DNA from 4 places in the Arthrobacter sp. AL05 genome. Region 4 is predicted to be linked to each of the others. Evidence: riboswitches for the same ligand, from Rfam matches in the RefSeq annotation. Region 4 holds a riboswitch; each other region holds the start of a gene.
The links. A riboswitch is a leader RNA that binds a small molecule or an ion and turns the genes downstream of it on or off. The one in region 4 is predicted to bind thiamine pyrophosphate.
Positions count from the first base shown of each region.

Region 1: it holds a riboswitch for thiamine pyrophosphate, as region 4 does, so the genes downstream of both, thiC (phosphomethylpyrimidine synthase ThiC) here and thiO (glycine oxidase ThiO) in region 4, are expected to answer to the same signal.
Region 2: it holds a riboswitch for thiamine pyrophosphate, as region 4 does, so the genes downstream of both, QK287_RS02240 (ECF transporter S component) here and thiO (glycine oxidase ThiO) in region 4, are expected to answer to the same signal.
Region 3: it holds a riboswitch for thiamine pyrophosphate, as region 4 does, so the genes downstream of both, QK287_RS12450 (bifunctional hydroxymethylpyrimidine kinase/phosphomethylpyrimidine kinase) here and thiO (glycine oxidase ThiO) in region 4, are expected to answer to the same signal.

Region 1 is NZ_JASBRC010000022.1:19,183-24,612, reverse strand. It holds partial or broken gene QK287_RS17215 (ferritin-like domain-containing protein) at 1-88, opposite strand, end outside; partial or broken gene QK287_RS17210 (FAD-dependent oxidoreductase) at 106-852, shown strand; TPP riboswitch at 1,207-1,314, shown strand; gene thiC (phosphomethylpyrimidine synthase ThiC) at 1,312-3,042, shown strand; gene QK287_RS17200 (DUF2156 domain-containing protein) at 3,417-5,430, opposite strand, start outside.
Region 2 is NZ_JASBRC010000001.1:473,826-479,255, forward strand. It holds gene QK287_RS02230 (energy-coupling factor transporter transmembrane component T) at 1-252, opposite strand, end outside; gene QK287_RS02235 (ABC transporter ATP-binding protein) at 260-1,948, opposite strand; gene QK287_RS02240 (ECF transporter S component) at 1,965-2,651, opposite strand; TPP riboswitch at 2,717-2,860, opposite strand; gene QK287_RS02245 (DUF4386 family protein) at 3,219-3,983, opposite strand; gene QK287_RS02250 (DUF4235 domain-containing protein) at 4,133-4,396, shown strand; gene mnhG (monovalent cation/H(+) antiporter subunit G) at 4,413-4,826, opposite strand; gene QK287_RS02260 (monovalent cation/H+ antiporter complex subunit F) at 4,816-5,091, opposite strand; gene QK287_RS02265 (Na+/H+ antiporter subunit E) at 5,091-5,430, opposite strand, start outside.
Region 3 is NZ_JASBRC010000009.1:100,834-106,263, forward strand. It holds gene rplU (50S ribosomal protein L21) at 1-88, opposite strand, end outside; gene QK287_RS12450 (bifunctional hydroxymethylpyrimidine kinase/phosphomethylpyrimidine kinase) at 443-2,044, opposite strand; TPP riboswitch at 2,036-2,133, opposite strand; gene QK287_RS12455 (Rne/Rng family ribonuclease) at 2,238-5,430, opposite strand, start outside.
Region 4 is NZ_JASBRC010000004.1:89,124-94,553, forward strand. It holds gene QK287_RS06730 (hypothetical protein) at 1-96, shown strand, start outside; gene QK287_RS06735 (thiazole synthase) at 153-980, opposite strand; gene thiS (sulfur carrier protein ThiS) at 977-1,213, opposite strand; gene thiO (glycine oxidase ThiO) at 1,210-2,601, opposite strand; TPP riboswitch at 2,595-2,726, opposite strand; gene thiE (thiamine phosphate synthase) at 2,753-3,472, shown strand; gene QK287_RS06755 (ferritin-like fold-containing protein) at 3,484-4,155, opposite strand; gene QK287_RS06760 (RNB domain-containing ribonuclease) at 4,197-5,430, shown strand, end outside.

The sequences.
Region 1 (5,430 bases), on a different contig from region 4:
TGGTTCTGATGACTCCGGCGTGATAAGCCTCGACAGCGAGGATACCGGCGGCGGCTTCGAGGTCAATGCCGCAATTTGCCGTCCTCATGTATGCAGACGAGTCCCTCCATACTGTCGACGCAGCAGAGTCTGGCCTCGGCCGAGGAACCCGACGCCTCCCAGGCCCTGATGGGCGTCTTCGCCGACGAAGGTATCCGGGTCGTCCGCCGGGCGGCCGTGTCCTCGGTGCGCACGGACCCGGCCACCGGCGGGATCATCGCGACCGCGATCGTCTCAGGCGGGCAGCAGGAATTCCGGGCCGCCAGACTGCTCGTCGCCACTGGACGCCGGCCGGTCACGAACGGACTGAACCTGGCCACGGTCGGCGGCAAAACCGGGCACCGGGGCGAAATCCTCTTGCAGAACATCCTAGCCAGCTCCCACGAACGGATCTGGGCCGCCGGGGAAGGGACCGGACACCCCGAATTCGTCTACGTCGCAGCCGCCCACGGCTCCCTGTTGGTGGAGAACGCCTTCAACAACGCCGGCCGTGAGGTCGACGCAGCCGGTATCCGGTGCGAATGCCGGGTGCTTCCCCTGGCATTCGTCCCCAGAGCCTTGGTGAACAGGGACACCCGAGGCTTCATCAAAATTGTCGCCGACGCGGACAACGGACGGATCGTGGGAATGACCGCCGTCGCCAAGGACGCCGGTGACCTGGCCGCGGCCGGGGTCTTCATCATGGAAGCGGGAATGACTGTGGAGCCGGTGGCGAACCTATGGAGCGCGTACCTCACAATGGCCGAAGGAATCAAGATCGCCGCCCAGTCCTTCACCACCGATGTCTCCAAACTCTCATGCTGCGCCTCGTGACCAGCTAGGCCTCCACACGGATGCAGCAGGCCTCGTTGAGTACGACTTCATCGATCCAGCCGACCTCCGTCCTCACAGGTTACCGACATCGTCCTCGCACCCTCTCGCCCTCGCTGCCCCGGCACGGATCAACAGTGCAGGCGTCTGCATCATTTCGAATGCTGTGCGTTCGGAGGACTGCCGGCTGGCCAGAGGAGCGCATCATCCTCGGCAGCTGCCGACAGGAGTCTCAGCTTCCGGTGATTCGGCGTGCACTGCGTTGCTGGAGGGCCTGCTTCCGATAATGGCTGCCGTCCGGGGGATACCCGGGATCATCCAGAGCGGTAGAACGGGCACGCTGGGGTGCTACGATTTTTCCATCCACACGGGTGCCCTTGCAAGGGCTGAGATCGGGCTGATGCAGTCTGCGACCGTTGAACCTGTCCGGGTCATGCCGGCGAAGGAAGTAGGAAACCACTGATGAGCTCCATGAATTCACATTCGCTCGCGTACGCCCGAGACCCCGAAAATGGCATTAGGGTCCCTGTCACGGAGATTGCTCTGGAGGACTCTCCGAACGGGACGAAGAATCCACCGTTCACGGTCTACCGGACGGCCGGGCCCGGAAGCGATCCTGTGATCGGCCTGGAGCCGTTCCGGTCCGAATGGATAGAATCCAGGGGCGACACCGAGCCCTACGGCGGCCGGGAACGGAACCTGCTCGACGACGGTAAATCCGCCGTGCGACGGGGTGCCGCTTCTGCTGAATGGAAAGGCGCGCAGCCGGTTCCCCGCCGCGCCCTCGAGGGTAAGACCGTTACCCAGATGCGCTACGCCCGCCAGGGCGTCATCACTCCCGAGATGCGGTTTGTGGCAGTGCGGGAAAACTGCGACGTTGAGCTGGTGCGCGGCGAAGTTGCCGCAGGTCGGGCCATCATTCCCAACAACATCAACCACCCCGAATCCGAACCGATGATCATCGGCAAGGCCTTCCTCGTGAAGATCAACGCCAACATCGGCAACTCCGCGGTCACCTCCTCCATCGCTGAGGAAGTGGACAAACTGCAGTGGGCCGCCCGATGGGGCGCCGACACCGTGATGGACCTCTCCACCGGCGATGACATCCACACCACCCGTGAATGGATCATCCGCAACGCTCCGGTCCCGATTGGGACAGTACCGATCTATCAGGCACTGGAGAAGGTCAACGGTGAGGCCAATGACCTGACCTGGGAAATCTATCGGGACACCGTGATCGAACAATGCGAGCAGGGCGTGGACTATATGACCGTCCACGCCGGGGTGCTGCTGCGGTACGTCCCCCTGACCGCCAACCGGGTGACCGGTATCGTCTCCCGCGGCGGGTCGATCATGGCCGGCTGGTGCCTGGCCCACCACCAGGAGAACTTCCTCTACACACACTTCGACGAACTGTGCGAGATCTTCGCCAAGTACGACGTCGCCTTTTCCCTGGGTGATGGCCTGCGGCCCGGCGCGACCGCGGATGCCAACGACGCCGCCCAGTTCGCCGAACTGGACACCCTCGCCGAACTCACCAAGCGGGCCTGGAAGTACGACGTGCAGGTCATGGTCGAAGGCCCCGGGCACATCCCCTTCCACCTCGTCCGCGAAAACGTCGAGCGACAGCAGGAACTCTGCGACGGCGCCCCCTTCTACACCCTCGGCCCGTTGGTGACCGACATCGCCCCAGGCTATGACCACATCACCTCGGCCATCGGCGCCACCGAAATCGCCCGCTACGGCACCGCAATGCTCTGCTACGTCACGCCCAAGGAACACCTCGGGTTGCCGAACAAGGATGACGTCAAGACCGGCGTCATCACCTACAAAATCGCGGCCCACGCCGCCGACCTCGCCAAAGGACACCCAGGAGCCCACGAACGCGACGACGCCCTGTCAAAAGCACGGTTCGAGTTCCGCTGGCGGGACCAGTTCGCACTTTCCCTGGACCCGGAAACAGCCGAATCCTTCCATGACGAGACGTTGCCCGCCGAGCCGGCGAAGACCGCGCACTTCTGCTCCATGTGCGGACCCAAGTTCTGCTCCATGCGGCTCTCCCAGGACATCCGCGACCAGTTCGGAGGCATGTCCGAACAGGAAGCCATCGCCGGAATGAACGCTAAATCCGACGAGTTCCGCGAATCCGGCGGGAAGGTCTACCTCCCCGAACCCGTCGTGCCCGGGAGCTAGGAACGAGGAGCGGGTTCGGGCAGCGCCGGCACTCCGGCGCCGGTCCTGCCCCGATCCGGAACTAGAGATCTGTTCGGCAGGGTCGGCGGGGAGGGCTGTGAGTCGGCGTCGGTCCCGTCGATCTGCTCGACCATGAGTTCGCGATCCGCCCGGTATTGACGAATCTCGGGGCGGAGGTGGTGGTCTTACTGGCGCAGGAGCTCACGTCCGCTGAGCGAATCGCCGGTTGAGTCCGTCTCCTTGGATGCGCCCCGCTGGTGAGTAGGGCTTTGGAGTTTCTGATTTCTTGCATGAGTAGTTCCGACCGGACCAGCCCGGGGTTGACGTCGGCGCGGCGGGCAACCTCCGAGACCGTGATGGGCAGGGTCAAGTTGTTATTCACTTTTCTTCACCGGCGTTTCGGGCTGGGATGGCGGGTGACGGTACGGTCTACTGACTCGGGTGCGGGGTTGTTTGGGTGCACTTAGCAGGCGCCGGGCCAGGGTTAGGGTTTCTGCGAGGTTGACGGTGGGGAGGTAGGCGCGGGTGATGGCGTTGGCAATGGCGGGCAGTGCGGCTGCGTCAGGGTAGAGCATGTAGAGGGGTTCGTAGCGGGGCTGGAATTTTGCTTTGAATGCCAGCAGGGACCTGAACCCGTAGACAGGTTCCAGGGTCGCGCCGAGCCGGTCGAGGAGCCGGTCCAGGCTGCCGGAGCTCTGGTTGCTTGCCGAAGCTGGTCCGCGCTGTGGTGGTTCGTTGTGCCGGGCCAGCGGCGCTCCAGAGAGGCTGATGAACCCGTATCCTTCGTTTTTGAGGCTGAGTGAGGCGGAAGCGATAAGGAATTCGATGCCGGCACGGAATCCGTTGGTGCGGCGCCGCATGAAGTCCAGGGTCCAGCCTTCGATGGTGCCGTTGTTGTAGACGGGCAGCCAAGAGGCGACGGCGTGGACCATGTGGTCAGTGCCGACGGCAACCAGCAGTCGGACCTCGGGGTCGTTGAGTTCGTCCAGGCTTCCGAGGGTGAATCCCATTTCGGGCATTTTCTTGTCGGCGACCCATTCTTCCGAGATCTCCTGGATCTGTGCCAGTACCGAGAACGATGCGGTCCGGTATGTGGTCCATTCGGCCCTGATCCCGGCTTTGGCGGCGTTATTCATCGCGGTTCGGACGTCTTGGAATTTCTTTCCTTTAAAGGACACCGCATCAAGCGGCAGGATCGTTTCCTGGGCGACCTGCACTGAGCCCCAGCCCAGGGACGCAGCGTGGTCGCGCAGATCCTGGGGGACGGAGTAGAAGCACGGGGTCCAGCCTTGCCCACTGCAAAAACGGGTGAACTCCTCGAACGTGGCATGGCGAGGGGTCACGGGTCCGACCGGGCCGCCCAGGGCCAGGGCAACCCCAGCGATGACACGATAGGCGATGAAACTTTCACCGGTGGAGGAGAACCAGTACATATTCCCTGGCCAGGTCGTCATCCAGGACAAGTTGCCACCGTGGTTGGCTTTCAGTATTTCTCGTGCGAGTCCGGTACCGGAGTGGTGCTGTGTTGGGGCCGGGCGCAGGAAGGTTTTCAAGGTCATGATTGCGGTGACAGCCCAGAAGACAATGCCGACTCCTTCATAGAGAACGGTTGCAGCGGCGCCCTGGGGAACGAACGCCGGGGCAAGATCGAGCATGTATCCCAGCGGCAGAAACCTATCCGGTATATCTGCGAGCAGTTCCCTGGGTCCCGGGACGGGTGTGATGCTGGGAGCCAGGAGGATTCCGGCCAACAGGTAGACGGAGGCAAGGACGGCGGCTGTCTTCCCGGTGCTGACTGCGAGCCGTCGGTAGGTTCCGGCAGGGGCCGACACCGGAAAAAGCCCGCGGAAGATCAGCAGCACCAGCGTCAGCACCGCGGGCAGGAGTAGCGGCAGCACCAGCGCGAGAGGGTGCGTGTACCCGGCAGTTTCGATGGCGCCGATCCCTTCGGGCGCCACGGTGCCCGGTGCTCCCGGATACAGCACCCCTGCGATGGTGATTCCGGCCAGCACGGACAAACCCAGCTGAACCAGCACGGCGGCGGCCCAGGCGAAGCGGCGTCCTCGGCGTAAACCGTCTGCGAGGATCAGTAAGAGAAAAGATGGCAGGACCGCCATGAAAATTGCGCCGGCGCCGGCGCGCAGCTGCAGTTGCGCGCCGGCGCATTCTTTCGCTTGTCCCGGGTCGGCGCACAGGCCTTGGAGTGTCGCCGGGTCCACGGGCTGAATGTTGGTGAACAGGAAACGCAGCACCGATAGCGGTCCCGCGGCGTGCGGCGTCAGGCCGGCGACGACGGGCCCGACGGCCGACACGGCCACCAGCAGCGCGATGAGGACCCGGCCCTCATGCCGGGAGCTGACGGGGCGGACGAAACGGGGCGCCCTCCCA
Region 2 (5,430 bases), on a different contig from region 4:
CAGGATGGTGGTACTCCAGCCGCCTAGCGCCGCGGCCAGGATCAAGGGCCAGCCACGGAGCCAGAGTAACCCGGGTCGCAGCCCGGCCAGCGGAAGAAGTGCCAGAACCAGGGCCAATGCCACCGAGGCCGACACCCAGTCGATCGACAGCGCCAGGGCAAGGGTAATGAACACAACGGCGGCGAACTTCGAGAGCGGGTTGGCCCGGGTCAGCAGGGCATGATTGCCGCGCAGCGTCAGTTCCTGTCTCATGGTGTGCTCAACGTCCCGGCCCGCGGCGCACGGGGGCCAGCTCATCGGGCTCCGCTTGATCGGGGACCTGGAGGCTGAGTTCGGTCCCTCCGAGGACGTGGCTGAATTCGGCGTCGTGCGTCACCGAGACGACGGCGGTGCCGGCGTCGAGGAGTTCGGAAAGGAACGAGGCCAGTTCGGCCCAGGTGTTGGCATCCTGGCCGAAGGTTGGTTCGTCGAGGATGAGGACGTCCGGATGGGCTGCCAGGACGGTGGCCACCGACAGGCGACGTTTCTCGCCCCCGGAGAGTGTGTACGGGTTCGCGTCCACGAGCTCCGCCAGCCGGAGCCGCTCGAGCAGTTCGTCGACGCGTTCCTCGCCGCGGCCCAGGTGCCGGGGGCCGAACATCAGCTCATCAAGTACCCGCCCCGTGACGAACTGGTGCTCAGGTTCCTGGAACACTGTGCCGATCCTTGAGATCAGCTGCCGGGCCTTCCACTTGTACGGATCGCTCCCGGCACCGGAGCTGAGTTCCGGGGTGGCCGAGACCGTGCCGGAGACCGGCGCGAGCAGGCCCGCGAGCGTCAGGGCGAAGGTGGACTTTCCCGATCCGTTGGGGCCGGTAATGGTCAAGGCCTCCCCGGCGCGGACCCGGGCAACAATGCCGGACTGGACGGGCGCCGGCGGAATGGGTCGAAAACCGCCCCGGAGGCCCGCCCGGCGCGGCCGTTCGCGGGACACGGCCAGGTCCTCAGCGGCAAGCAGCAGTCCCGCTGTCGGGGTGCGGGCAATCTGGCCACCGGGCGCCCCGGCGGCGGCCCTGCCGACGGCCGAGGCGGCGGCCGATGCCGGGCCGGCGGGCCGCGGCCGGTGACGCGTCCGGGTCTGCGGCACGTAACCGGGCACCCAAACACCCGCCGCGGTGAGCATGTCCCGCGCCTGGTCCAGGACCTGGTCCGGCGGTCCGTCGATCAGCACCGCGGTGTCCGTCGCCGAGCCCGGCTGCAGCACCACAATCCGGTTCACGAGGTCTTTCCAGACGGCAACCCTGTGCTCCACGACCACCAGGGTAGCGCCGGTCTTGTCCAGGCAACGGCCGACGGCATCACGAAGCTCCAGCACTCCGGCCGGGTCCAGGTTGGCGGTGGGCTCGTCGAGGAGAATCAGTCCGGGGCGCATCGCCAGGATGCCGGCGAGGGCCAGGCGCTGCTTCTGGCCGCCGGACAGCGCCGACGTCGGGTGGTCCAGCGGCAGGCGGCCGAGTCCGACGTCGTCGAGCGCTTCCGCTGCCCGGGTCCAGATGTCGGCCGGGGGCACTGAAAGGTTTTCCGCCCCGAAGGCGACGTCGTCGCCCAGGCGCGAGAGCACCACCTGCGTCTCCGGGTCCTGCTGCATCAGCCCGGCCCGGCCGCGCCGCTCCCGGGGTGATGCCCCGTCGATCAGCAAGCTGCCGGTCTCCTCGGCATCCCCGTCGTCCGCCGGCCCGCGGCCAGCGGCTCGCCCGGCGTCCCCGCCGGGCGAGTCGCCGAGTACACCGGCCAGGGCGTGGAGGAGCGTGGATTTGCCGGCACCGGATGGTCCCAGCAGCAGCACACGTTCCCCTGCCTGAATGTCCAGGTCAAGGCCGCGGACTGCGGGCCGGGTCCGGCCCGCGTGCCACCAGCCCCAGCCACGCGCGGTGATCGCAGCCGGGCGGACCCGGTCGGAGGATGTCATCAGCCGTGTGCGCGGGTCAGGAAAAGACCGGCTCCGCGGCCGCCTTGCGGGAGGCGAAAGAGCCCAGCACCCCAGTCCTGGCCAGGGCCCGGGTGGCGAGCCAGGACAGGCCGCCGGCGATCACGGCGCCGGAGATCACAGTGAAAACGATGTAGGCCAGCTTGTCACCGGAGGCATAAGCGATGTTCCAGCCCCAGGGCAGGAACGAGTCATTCAAGCCGCAGAACAGGCCCGCCCCGGCGCCGGCCAGCAGTGCCACCGGCAGGTTGAATTTCCCGTGAAAGGACGGCACATTGAACTTCTTGTAGAGCACCGCGGCAAAAACCAGCTCGGCGCCGAGGCCCTGCAGGATGCCTGAGATCAGCACTGTGGTGCCGTACTGCGAGCCCATGATCAGCTCGCCGGTGGCGGCCACCGATTCGCAGAACAGTGCAGCACCCGGCTTGCGGATGATCAGCATGCCCAGCACGGCCGGGAGCATCCAGCCTCCGGCGTAGAGCCCGGTGAGCGGCGGATAGAACGCATTAACGGGGGCAGAAACCAGGTTGGCACCCTGGGACCAGGCCCAGAAGATCACGCCGCCGGCAACCGCAATGAGCGCCGCCACCACAATGTCCACCACACGCCAGTTGTGGCTGTACCGGACGGGCGCGCCGGCTGATCCGGGTTGTACGGATCCGGGCTTGGCAGATGTATCAGTCATATCGTCCTCCTGAGGAACAGGAGGGGAGAGTGGCCCGGGCCTGCAGCTTCCGCTGCCGCTCCGGCCACTCTGAGAACTCGACTCCCTTGCGCCGGTACTAACCGGATCAGGTTCGAGGGTCTGCGGCTGTCCGCACTCTCAGCGCCCACCTGTGGTCTCCCCGGATTTCCCCGGTGATGCCCGACGGCGGCGCTCCCCTGTCGTATCTAAAAATCGCCCTTGTGGGCGTGACCCACTTTACACCCGTGGAGGTTTGTTTTTCCGGAGTCGGCCGTCACAATCCGCCGGCGCCCGGGACGGCCGGCCTAGTAGAGGCAGCAAGCACGGGAACGCCGGATGCCGCGCCCTGCCGGCCACCAACGGCGGCGAACTAGAACGGGAACCCTAACAAGTGACCAACTCACCAGCGCGGTCCCCCCCGGCTACGACCCGGACTCCGGGGACGAGCAGCCGGGCGGCGGGTTGAGGAGGGATGGTCGCCACCGTCACAGTGTCGGGGTTGCCGCAAAAGCCGACCATAAACTGGTGGACAAAGCCCGCGCGGAAATACTCGGCCGCCCCGGGACGTCAGGCTGAGCTGCCGCCGTTGTTAGCGCCTCGAGCCGTCCGGCCGGCAAGGCGGATCAGCGCAACCCCCACGCCCACGAACCAGGCCCACATCAACACTCCGTATCCGCCGTAGAACTCCGGAACAGTATGCCGTAGCGCCTCCGCAACGACGCCGAGGCCGCCGATCGCGATCCCCAGCCAGGCCAGGGTCTGCGGCAGCACGCCCTTCAGCATGACGAAGGAGATCAGCAGGATGCCAAGCGCGGAGAGGACTCCGACGACGGCCGCCGTGTTGTTCTCGGCGACGATCGCCTCGGCGGCGGTCGAGTAGCGGAGCCGGGACGCGTCGTCGTCCGCGGCCGCGTAACGGTCGCTGAGATATACCAGCACCATGGATCCCCGGCTGGTGACAGGGACGGCCATGATCAAGGCCCACGGCACGGCCCCGACCACGGCGGCCAGCAGGGCACGGCTCTTGTCGAGCGGGGCGAGCGCCACGAACAACGCCACGAATACCACCACCGGCAGGATGTTCGGCACGATCCACAGCAGTTGTTCGGCAATGTAGATCCCCTTGTTCCGCGCGATGAATGCCAGCGTCTCGGCGCCGCCGTGGACCGGAGGCGGGGCGAGGAAGTCCAGGACCAGCGCGAGAATCAGCAGCGCCACGAAAAGAATCGAGGAGATGCCGGCCCAGAGATAGAGCGTCCGCCATGTCTGGCCGTCAGCCGACGGGAGGTCCGGCCGGGTGTGGGCAAGCGAATGGGTTTGGGGCTGTTCCATACTTGAAGTTACGTCTGCCCCGCCCCACCGGACAGGGGCGTTGGTCCCAAGCTGGCCCGGGTCCGCCCGCAGGTCCCCAACTGGACCGTCGGGCGAGGAACGCTAGGCTAGGGGAAGCCCTGTTTCCCTCCCGCAAGGAGTTGCGAAGAATGAATATTTTCATCAAACTGCTCGGCGCCGGCGTCAGCCTGCTTGCCGGCTACGTCGGCACCAAGCTCGTGGACACCGTCTGGGAGAAGTCCACCGGCAATAAGCCACCCAAGGGCCACGAGGACGATGTCCCCACCACCCTGCGCTCGGCCCTGACTTTTGCGCTGATCTCCGCGTCCGTCAGCGCCATCATCCAAGTACTCGCAAATCGCGGCACCCAGCGGGCGGTTGCACGCTTCGCCAAAACCCAGGACCTGGTCTAGGGCGCATCCTCTAGCTTCACCGCCCGCCGGTGTCCCCGGCGTCGTCGTCAGTGAATCCCCGGGTGCCGGCTGCCTGCTGCACCACGGCCTCCAGGTCGTCGGTGCTGAGCAGCTCCGGGTGGAGGTGCTTGGTCCGGTACCCGGCGCGGCCGACCATATGCGCGGAAACCGGAACCGTGAGCAGCTGGAAGATCCATGCCACCACCAGCACCGGCCAGACCCACCAGGTGCGCATTTGAAGGCCCAGCGCGAACAGCAACAGGAACAGTCCCAGCACCTGGGGCTTGGTGGCTGCGTGCATCCGGGTCATCAGGTCGGGAAAGCGGAGCAATCCCACCGCCGCAGCGAGGGACATCAGGGCACCGACCACCATAAAGACAGCCGAGACGGCGTCGATCACGGTGTCGGCGGAAAATGTCTCAGGAGGCACTGCTTTTCTCCCTCCGGTCGGCAACGAAGCGGGCTACCGTGACGGAGCCGACGAACCCGATAAGGGATACCGCCACCAGCAGCATAAGGTTGTTCAGGTGCCGGTTCACTGCCATGTCGATGCACATGGCCGCCCCCACGATGGCCAGGAGCACGTCCGCGGCAAGCACCCGGTCCAGCAGCGACGGACCCCGCGCGATCCGGATGATCGCCCCGCCGGCGGCCAACGAGAGCACCACCGCGGTCACGGTCAGGACTAGCGCCATCACGGCCCCACCTCCTGGTTGAGTGCGGACACTTCGGCTTTGGTCCCCATGATCCGGATCAGCCCGGCCTCCGTGTCGCGGACGTCCTTGCGCAGTTGCGCGGCGCCTGCTGCGTTGCGGACGTTGATCCCGTGCACATAGAGCGTGGATGTGGAGCGATCCACTTCCACCACCATGGAACCGGGGATCAGCGCGGTGACGTGACCGGTCGCCGTGACCAGCAGGTCAGAGTGGCTCCGGAGCGGGACGGCCACAACGGCACTGACCACCTTGGGTCCCTTGGCCGCTGCCAGGTACAGGACCTGGCAGCTCGCTGCCACCACTTTGGCCAGGAACACG
Region 3 (5,430 bases), on a different contig from region 4:
CTCCACCGGGGACGCGGTTCAGGGTAACGAAGTCTCCAACGGAAACCTTCTCTTGCCGGCCGCCTGCGCGGACAATCGCGTACACCACTGGGGAACTCACTTCTCTCGACGTTTATTACTAGATTTGCGTGCGGAACCTGGGTCCAAAGTTGATGGTCCGGCTCACGCTGTGCCTCTACGCCGGTGGGTTCCCCGGGGGAACCCATGAGCTATCCCGTGGACATTCGCACCTGAAATCAAGTGGAGCGTCCTCAAGGTCATAACCCAAGTGTTGGCGTAAGCACCGAAGATCTAGACTACGCTAATTTTGCCTTCGGCCGCAAATGAGGCTGGTTCCGAAGGGAGGTACGTGATAGGTGACACCCTGTATGGACAGGACGTTGCCGCAACGACTTCCGGAACCGCGCCTCCCTATCGTACAGGCTCCCTGCTGTCCCGCGGCTCAGGCGTGCACGCGCGGCGCGTCGAAGAAGTCCACTTCGTAGCGGGCGGACTGCCGGAAGGCCACGGTCATGGCGTCCCGTTCGCCGGGTGAGGCCGCCCGGGCTGCGGTGTCGGTGTGGGCGATGGCCTGCCGGGTGGCGTCGGCGAACTCCGGATCGGCGTAGGTGCGCAGCCACGCGGCGTAGGGGTGCGATTCCGGCGCACCCGCGGCGAGGAACCGGTTGTGCAGTGCCTGTCCCACCTCGGCATAGAGCCAGAAGCACGGCAGTACCGCAGCGATCAGCACTCCGTAGCTCCCGGTGACCGAGGCGGCCAGAAGGTGGTCTACGTAGGACTTGGTGACCGGTCCGAGCGTCCGCTCCGCCGTGCGTCCGCGCAGCCAGGTCCGGTGCAGTTCGGCTTCGACGCTGAGGCAATTCTGTGCGGAGCGGGTCCAGAAGAGCTGTTCGTCTTCCGTGGGTGCGATCGCGGCGGCCCGGGAGAGGACCCGCGAATAGCCGTTCAGGTACAGGGCGTCCTGTCCGAGGTAGTACGCGAAGTCCTGCTCCGGCAAGGACCCGTCCGCCAGGGCCGTGATGAAGTCCAGGCCGTAGATGGCCTCGAGGTCGGCAGCAGCGGTTTCCCGCAGCCCACGGGCGAATTCACCCGCGGCAGGGACCCGGTGCAGTTCGCCGCCGCCGGCACCCGTACCGTGATGGGCGGTCTGATGCTGGACATGGTGGAAGTGATGGACCGGGCCGTTGCCGCTGCCGACGTCGAGGTCCGCCGAGGTGCGCAGCGCCCCTTCCAGCCACGGCTTAACTTCCCGCAAGGCGGCCTCCCAGTCCCCGACCCGGGCCTGCACGGTCGCCATCGCCGCGGACAGTGAGCATCCCGTTCCGTGGCTGTTGCTGGTGCGGACCCGCTCCCCCGGTACTACTATGACGTCCCGGGCCAGGACCCCGCAGGTGTTGACGAGCGCGTCCGGGCAGCCGTCGCCGTGCTCGCCGGCTCCGCCCGCAGCGCCGGTGCCGTCGAGGTGGCCGCCCTTCACCAGGACGGTCGTGCCGGTGCCGGCGGCAAGCCGCTTGCCCTGTTCCAGCGCCGCAGCCCAGTTGCCGGCGACGGGTTCGTTGAGCAGAATCGCGAGTTCGGCGAGGTTCGGCGTGATCAGGTCCGCGTAGGGCAGCAGTTCTTGCAGCGCCGATTCGGCCGGCGCCTGCAGCAGCCGGTCACCGCTTGTGGCCACCATCACGGGGTCCAGCACCACAATGGCGGGCCTGACCTTCGCCAGCCAGGTCCGGACGGCGTCGATCACGGCGGCGTCCCCCAGCATCCCGATCTTGACGGCGTCGATCCGGATGTCGGCGCTGACCGCGTCAAGCTGGGCGGTCAGGAAATCTGCCGGCGGGACGTGGATGGCGCTGACGCCGCGTGTGTTCTGTGCGGTCAGGGCGGTGATGGCGGCCATGCCGTAGCCGCCATGCGCGGCAATGCTCTTCAGGTCCGCCTGGATCCCGGCACCGCCGGAGGGGTCCGAGCCTGCGATCGTGAGCACCCGCGGGATCCGGGATGCCGGGGCTGCGGGGACAGCGGGAAGAAACGGGGAGGCGGCGGTCATGGGAGACATCCCTTCGCCGGTGCTAACCGGACAGGTTCAACGGGTCTGGATCTCAGCCGGCTCGATGCGCGGCACCCCGTGTCAGGGACCAAGCCTAGCCGCATCCTTTAACGAAGTCGCGGGCACGGCCCGAACCTGGCGTATTGCTACGCGGCCCGGACCGCACCCGCGGCCTTCCCGAACTTTCTTGGGGTTAGAGTTCCGAGGCCGGAACGCCGACGCCGAGGATAATCGGTTCGTTTGTGGCCGGTTTGGCCGCCGGCGTTGTTGCTGCTGCCGGGGCCTTTGCCTCGTGTACCGAAACGGCAGCCTGCGGCGCTTCCCGGCGCTGCTCTACCGAGGTTTCGTTGGCTGCTCCCTGCGCGCGGCTGGCGCTGCGGTTGCGCCGTCCGCGGCGGGCACGGGAGGCGCCGGCCTCGGGGGCCGCCTCCGTCTGGGAGCCTGGCGCCTGGGCGCGGCCCGGGCCGGTTCCGCCGGCACGCGCCGGAGCCGCCGGTCCAGTCCGGGCTGCGGCCGCCTTCGCAGCCGGTGCAGCGGGATCCGCCGCGGAGACTTCCCCGCTGTCACCCAGCTGGGCGAAAGCCTCGGTCAGCAGGTCCATGGTCAGCGCGGGCGCACCCGACTCGTCGGCATGCTCCACAAACGGCAGTGCGACTTGTTCGCCGCCGAAGGTCAGCACGGCGCCGGGACGTCCGGCAGCCTCCTCCGTTGCGGCCAGCTCGACGGCTGCCTCAACAGCGGCCTGGCGGACCCCGGCGTCGACTCCCGTGGCCGCTTCATCGTCATGCAGATGGGCAGCATGCGCCGCCGCAGCGATATTCGCCAGCGCGTGGCGGGTCGCTTCGGCCTTGGCATGGCGTTCAGCGTCGGTGGGCTCGGGGTGCGCTGCGGCCGGCACCGACTGTTCGTCCGTGCCCTGGCCGCCCCGTCCGCGGCGGCGGCTCTTGCGTTCGGTCCGCGGGGGGGCAGGCTGCTCCGCACGGGGAATGTGATGCTCGGCGGCAACGACGTTGGCGCGGCGGTGCTCCACCGGCTCGTCGTGGGTCACAATGCCGCGGCCGGCGCAGGCCTCGCACTGTTCGCCGAAAACTTCCAGCAGCCCGGTACCCATCCGCTTCCGCGTCATCTGCACGAGGCCCAGCGAAGTCACCTCCGCGACCTGGTGTTTGGTCCGGTCCCGGCCCAGGCACTCCACCATGCGGCGCAGTACCAGGTCCCGGTTCGATTCAAGCACCATGTCGATGAAGTCGATCACGATAATGCCGCCGATGTCGCGGAGCCGGAGCTGCCGGACAACTTCTTCGGCCGCTTCGAGGTTGTTTTTGGTGACGGTTTCCTCAAGGTTGCCGCCGCTGCCGGTGAACTTGCCGGTGTTGACGTCCACCACTGTCATGGCTTCGGTGCGGTCGATTACGAGCGAGCCGCCGGAGGGCAGGAAAACCTTGCGGTCCAGTGCTTTGTGGATCTGCTCGTCGATGCGCCAGGCACCGAAGATGTCCGAGTCCTTGGTCCATTTCTCCAGCCGGCCGACAAGGTCGGGGGCTACGTAGGTCACGTAGGCCTCGATGGTGTCCCACGCTTCCTCACCGGAGACGATCAGCTTGGAGAAGTCCTCGTTGAAGACATCACGGACTACCTTGATGGTCAGATCGGGTTCGCCGTAGAGCAGTTCGGGGGCAAGGATCTTAGTTGAGCTCGACTGGCCCTCGATCCCTTCCCACTGGGCACGGAGCCGGTTGATGTCGTGCGTGAGTTCTTCCTCGGACGCACCCTCCGCGGCGGTGCGCACAATAACGCCAGCATCCTCGGGCAGGCGGTCCTTGAGGATCCGCTTGAGGCGGTTGCGTTCGACGTCGGGCAGCTTGCGCGAGATTCCGGTCATGGAACCGCCGGGTACGTAGACGAGGTAGCGGCCGGGCAGCGAGATCTGGCTTGTGAGGCGGGCGCCCTTGTGCCCGACGGGATCCTTGGTGACCTGGACCAGCACGGAGTCGCCGGACTTCAGCGCGTTCTCGATCCGGCGCTGCTTGCCCTCGAGGTTGACGGACTCCCAATTGACCTCGCCGGCGTACAGCACGGCGTTGCGGCCGCGTCCGATGTCGACGAAGGCGGCTTCCATCGACGGCAGTACGTTCTGGACCTTGCCCAGGTAGACGTTGCCGATCAGGGAATCCTGCTGGGTCTTCGAGACAAAGTGCTCGGCCAGCACGCCGTCCTCGAGGACGCCGATCTGGATTCTGTCATCGCGCTGGCGGACGATCATTTGGCGGTCCACCGATTCGCGCCGGGCCAGGAACTCGGCCTCGGTGATGACGGTGCGGCGGCGTCCGGTATCGCGGGATTCGCGGCGGCGCTGCTTTTTCGCCTCCAGGCGGGTGGAGCCCTTGAGCGAGGTGACACGGTTGTTCACCGGAGCCTCGCTGGCTGTGCGCGGCGCACGGACGCGCGTCACCGTGTTGGGCGGGTCGTCGTCCTCCCCGCCGGTCAGTTCCAGATCCTGCTCGCCGCGACGGCGGCGGCGACGGCGGCGGGAGGTCACGCCGTCTTCGAGCTGCTCGCCAGTGCCTTCTTCAGCGTCATCCGCGTCGTCGGATTCGTCTTCGGAACCCGGTTCGCTCTCAGCTCCACGGCTGCTGCGGCCGCGGCGACCGCGGCTGCGGCGACGGCGGCGGCTTCCGGCGTCCTCGCTCTCGCCTTCTTCGTCGTCGTCGTCGTCAGCTTCCGCTGCGGCGGCAGCCGGGGCCGGGACAGGGCGGGCCGCGGCGGCCAGGTCGGGTGCCTGGAAGATCATTGAGGTAACCGCTCCCGGCTCCATGAACAGCGAAGCGGCAGCCGAGGCTTCCGCCGGGGCTTCAGCAGCCGGGCTTTCAGTTGCCGGGCTTTCAGCTGCCGCGGCGGCTGGGGCTGCTGCCGGGGCCTCGGCGGCAGTTTCATCCGCGACCGGGCTGGCGGCGGCGGTAACGCCTGCGGTTTCCGTGGCGGCGGCTTCCGGTTCCGCACTGGCGGCCCCGTCAGCTGCGGTCCCTGCGGCCGGGGCCTTGGCCTTGGCGCGGCTGGCGCGGCGACGGACGGGCTTTTCGGCCGGGGCGTCGGCGGCCTCGGCTGCGGCTGTCATTCCGGCAGGGACATCAGAGGGAACGTCCGGGGTCTGTGCCGGGTCCGCAGCAGGAACGGATTCGGCCGGCTCGGCTACCTTGCGGGCACGTGAGCGGCGGGCGGGGGCCTTGGTTTCGGCGGCCGGAGCGTCCGGCACCTCCGCGGGGACCGCGGTGTCCGCGACGGTCTCCGCGGCGCCTGTACCGCTTTTGGGAAGGGTCTTGCGGCGGGTCCGGACGGGCCGTTTCGGCGGTGACGCGGCCGCTGATTCATCAGCTGCCCCGGCACTT
Region 4 (5,430 bases):
CTGGGCGCAGCCGCCGCCACGGCGTCCGTGCTGTACCTGGGTCGGAACCGCACCAGCCGCGATACTGCCAGGCTGACCGCAATCCTGCGCTACTAGCGAGGTCCCGGCACGCCGGCCGGGCCGGGTTCCGCCCCGGGACCCGCCCAACGCACCTAGAGGAACTCGGCACGGCCTTCCATGGCCGATGATGCCAGTGCGTGCTCCCGCCGCGGGATCCTGCCGCTGCGTTTGGCCAGCCGTCCGGCGATCACCGCGTGTCTAAACGCCTCGCCCATCAGAACCGGATTTTGTGCCCGGGTCACCGCCGTGGCCAGCAGCACGGCGTCGCAGCCAAGCTCCATGGCCAGGGTTGCATCGGAGGCGGTCCCTATCCCGGCGTCAAGGACCACGGGCACGGAGGCACGGGCGACGATCAGTTCGATGTTATGCGGGTTCAAGATGCCCAGGCCGGTGCCAATCGGCGCGCCGAGGGGCATCACGGCAGCGGCGCCGAGGTTTTCCAGCCGCAGCGCCAGCACGGGGTCGTCGTTGGTATAGGCAAAGACCTTGAACCCGCGGCCCACAAGCTGCTCGGTGGCCTCGACGAGCTCCACCGCATCCGGCAGCAGGGTGTGCTCGTCCGCAATGACTTCCAGCTTTACCCAGTCCGTTTCGAGGGCTTCCCGTGCCAGCTCGGCAGTGAGGACGGCATCCCTGGCGGTGAAGCAGCCCGCGGTGTTCGGCAGCACCCGGATGTTGTGGTCCAAAAGCAGCTGGAACAACGACCCCGATTCTGCCGGCGAATAGCGCCGCATCGCCACGGTGGTCAGTTCGGTGCCGGACGCCAGCAGCGCGGCACCCAGACCGTCAAGGCTAGGCGCCCCGCCGGTTCCCATAATCAGCCGGGACCCCAGCTGTACACCGTCGACCGTGAACGGGTCCGCGGCGGCCGGTGAAATTCCCGGCGCCCCGGCGAGTGTGGTGTCCTCCCTGCCGCTCATCCTCCCTGCACCGCCGTGACCAGTTCGAGGTCGTCACCGTCGACGAGCGCTGTGGTGTACCACTGGCTGCGCGGGACCACGTCCGCGTTGCGGGCGACGGCGACCCCGAGTTTCCCGCCGTCGACTGAGTGGCCGTTGGGCGCCAGCGGCCGGCCGGTAACCTGGCTGACCAGCTGGCTGACCGAGGCGCCGTCCGGGAGAAAGTGCCCGGTTCCGTTCAGGGTGATGTTCATACCGCTTCCTTGTTTTCTTCAGGGTGGGTGTTCGGATGGGTGATGATCTTCGGGGACGGCCTCCGGGCGCCGGCTGCGGCCGGTCTGCTGGTTTGACTGCCGGTGGCGAACCTGTCCGGGCGGAAGTGCTTCCAACGGGAATCCACGGTTCCGTCCAGCAACTCACAGCAGATCCTCGCGGCGGCGGGTGTGAGCAGGATGCCGTGCCGGAAAAAGCCGGTCGCTATCATCAAACCGGCAATTTCCCCCGGACGCCCCCGCGCCGCCACCCGGCCCAGCAGCGGCGCGTTGTCCGGGGTCCCCGGCCGGGCCCGGGCAGTGGCCTCCAGCAATTCCAGTTCGGCGACGGCGGGGACCAGCTGCTGGGCATCACGCAGCAGCTGGTAAACACCGCCGGCGGACACCGCCCGGCCCGGGACACCAGCTTGGGTGGCAGCATCCGGGTTGTCGCCGCCGAGCGCGTCTTCGCGCTGGGTGGCGCCGATCACCACCGTGCCGTCCTGCCGGGGCACGATGTAGACCGGCACCCCGCGCACCAGCCCGCGCACCGTGGCGGTGAGCAGCGGCCGTAGTTTCGCCGGGACGCGGAGCCGGAGGATGTCCCCGTGGACCGGCCGCAGGGGAAACTCAAGCCCCGCGGGCAGCCCCTCAAGTGTGGCGGCGCCAAGGCCGTTGGCCACAATGGTGTCCTTGGCCCGGATGGAACCGCCGCCGATGAGGCTGGCGCCAGCCACCCGACCCTGCTCCCAGAACAGCCCGCCGGCACGCCTGGCGATGGTGGTGGAGCGACTGTCGGTGCGCAGCAGTTCCCTGATCCGGGCCAGCAGCAGGCGCGGGTCCACCTGGTGGTCGGCGGGAATATCGAAGGCGCAGGAGATGCCCGGACTCAGCAGCGGCTCTCGCCTTCGTGCCGCACGGACGGTCAGCGGCTCGACGCTGAGGCCGGCAGCCTGCTGGGCGGTGCGCAGGTCCGCGAGCGCCCGGCGGTCGGCGGCGTCGACACCCACGGCGAGGGTCGGCGTGGTGAGGTAGCCCGTCCGGGAGCCCCCCGTTCCGCCCCCGGCGCCGTCCAGTCCGGCCGCGAATGCCGGCCAGAGGCGGGAGGATTCCAGCATAAGCTCCAGGAGGGCCTCTTCCTGGTAGTGCAGTTCGCTCACCGGGGCAAGCATGCCGGCGGCAGCCCAACTGGCTCCTGTTCCGGGGGCGTCGTCGATCAACGCGACAGATCGGCCCGAGCGCCGCACCGCCCAGGCGATCCCGTGGCCAACAACGCCGCCGCCAATCACGGCCACGTCGTAACATTCGGGGTTTTTGAGGTCATCCGCGGCGGCCGCAGCCGAGGTTGCGTCGCTTTCACGGGCCGTGCCGGGGACGAAGGTGCCGTCCATAGAGGATTCCTTCCCTACGCCGGTACTAACCGGATCAGGTCAAGCGGTCGGCTGCTACGCCCTCTCAGCCTGCCGTTGCCGGTCGCCAGTGGCGTGGACGGCGGCGGGCTCCCGCGGTATTGGCCCAGTGTAGAGGAACTAGGCTGGAAACATGAGCCAGGATGCCGCCCACACCACCGCCCGCCTTTATCTCTGCACCGACGCGCGCCGGGACCGCGGCGACTTTGCAGACTTCGTGGACTCGGCCTTTGCTGGCGGCGTCGACATCATCCAGCTGCGCGACAAATCCCTGGAAGCCGCCGAGGAGCTGGAACTGCTGGCGGTCCTGCAGCAGGCGGCCCGCCGTCATGGCCGGCTTTGGGCAGTCAACGACCGGGCAGACCTCGCCTCCCTGGCCGGGGCGCCGGTGTTCCATATCGGGCAAAAGGACATCCCGTTCGGGGCGGCGCGGGACATCCTCGGCCAGGACACCGCTATCGGGCTGTCCACCCACACTCCGGCCCAGGTGGACGCCGCGATAGCCGCAACTTCCGGCCGGAACGGTCTGACCTACTTCTGTGTTGGCCCGGTATGGGCCACCCCCACAAAGCCGGGCCGCGCCGCCGTCGGACTTGACCTCGTCCGCTACGCGGCGGACGCGATCGGCGGGTCAGAGGCCCAGCAGCGGAGAACTGCCCGGAGCGAGGCTGCGGGGAACCTCTGGGGCGCGCGGCCGTGGTTCGCGATCGGCGGCATCGACCTGGGCAATGTGGAGCAAGTGGTGGCCGCGGGCGCCGGCAGGATCGTCGTGGTCCGCGCGATCACCGAGGCCACCGATCCCGAGGGCGCAGCCCGGGCCCTGCTTGCCGCCCTCGACGCCGCGGAACGCTAAGGCCCGCCTGCTCAGCCGGCAAGGCCGAGCTGCGTCATCCGGCGTGCGTGGTTCGCTGCCAGTTCCCGCAGCAGGGCTCGGACAAGCTCCCTCGGCCCGTCCTCATCCGCGCCGATCAGCCGGTCGGCGAAGGCGTGCTCGAAGCTCATCCGCTGCGCCTGGTTGAGGACCTCCCCCAGCAGTCGCCGGGCCCACAGTGCCAGCCGCGACGCCAGCTTCGGGTCATCTGCGAGGGCGGCCCGGAGCCGTTCCCGCAGCACCGCTGCCGCTTCGTCGCCGGCCTGGACCTGCTCCACCACGGCACGGGTGCCTGCGTCGAGATAACGGGACATGGCGCGGTAGGCGTCGGCGGAAACGGTGTCGATCACGTACGCCTTGATGAGGGACTCGTGCCAGTCCGCCGGGCGGGTGCGTTTATGGAAGTGGTCCACCGACGGCTGGAACGGCAGCATGGCTTCCTCGGTGTCCAGGCCCATGGCTTCGAGCCTGGAGCTGACGAGTTCGTAGTGCTGGAACTCGATCACGGCGATACGTCCCAGCGCTGCCCGGTCGTGCAGGGTGGGCGCGTACCGTGCGTCGGAGGAGAGCCGCTCGAAAGCGGAGAGTTCGGTGTAGGCCATCACGCCGAACAAATCCCTCAGAAAGCTGTTGTAGCGGGCGGGATCAGCCGGGAATCTGCTCATGGTCCAAGACTAATAGTGCAAATGAAGCTACTCTGATTTCCGTGTCCCAGCATCGCTTGACCCCGAATGTCCACCAGCAGGAGAGCCTCCTTGCCGAGGCACTCAACACGTTGCGCACAACCCTGGAGCTGCCCGGACCGTTCCCCGAGGACGCGCTGCGGGAAGCGAAGGAAGCCGTCGCCGGACACGAACTGCCGGAGCTGGATTTCACCCACATCGACTTTGTGACCATCGATCCTGCGTCTTCCACCGATCTGGACCAGGCCCTCTTCATCGACCGTTCCGGCGCGGGATACAAGGTCTTCTACGCGATCGCCGATGTCCCCTCCTTTGTTGTCCCCGGCGGAGCGCTCGACGCCGAGACCCGCCGTCGCGGCCAAACGTACTACACCCCGGACGGCCGGATCCCGCTGCACCCGGAAGTCATCAGCGAAGAAGCCGGAAGCCTGCTGGCCGGGCAACGGTGTGCCGCCTTTGTGTGGGAATTCGAGCTGGACACCACCGCGGAGGTGTCGGAAGTGCTGGTCCGCCGTGCCACAGTCCGCAGCCGGGCCCAACTCAGCTACCGGGGTGTCCAGGCCGACCTCGACGCCGGCACGGCCGCGCCGCTGCTGGAGCTGCTCAAGGAAGTCGGGATGAAGCGGGTAGAGCTCGAACGGCTCCGCGGCGGCGCCAGCCTGAACATGCCCGAACAGGAAATCGAACAGCTGCCCGACGGCGGCTACCGGATTGTAGCTGCCCCGCCGCTGCCCGTGGAAGACTGGAACGCCCAGATTTCGCTGATGACGGGAATGGCCGCAGCAGGGATCATGCTCGAAGGCAAAGTCGGTATCCTGCGCACCATGCCGGCGCCGGATGAAGCGTCGCTGGCTCATTTCCACCGCCAGACCCGCGCCCTTGGCAGGCCCTGGAACGCCGACATGAGCTACGGCGAATACCTGCGCACCCTGGATCCCACGGATCCGCGGCAGCTGGCGATCGTGCACTCGGCCGGCATGCTGTTCCGCGGCGCGGGCTACACGCCCTTCGATGGCACGGTGCCCGGGGCCGCGGTCCAGGCAGCCATCGGCGCCGCCTACGCCCACTCCACGGCCCCGCTCCGACGCCTGGTGGACCGCTTTGTCCTGGTGATCTGCGAGGCGCTCAGCAACGGCACGGCTGTCCCGGCCTGGGCCCGGGAAGCCCTGCCGTCGCTCCCGTCGATCATGGCAGCCTCGGACCAGCTGGCCGCCAGGCTGGAGCGCCTCTCCCTCGATACCGTGGAGGCGGCGCTGC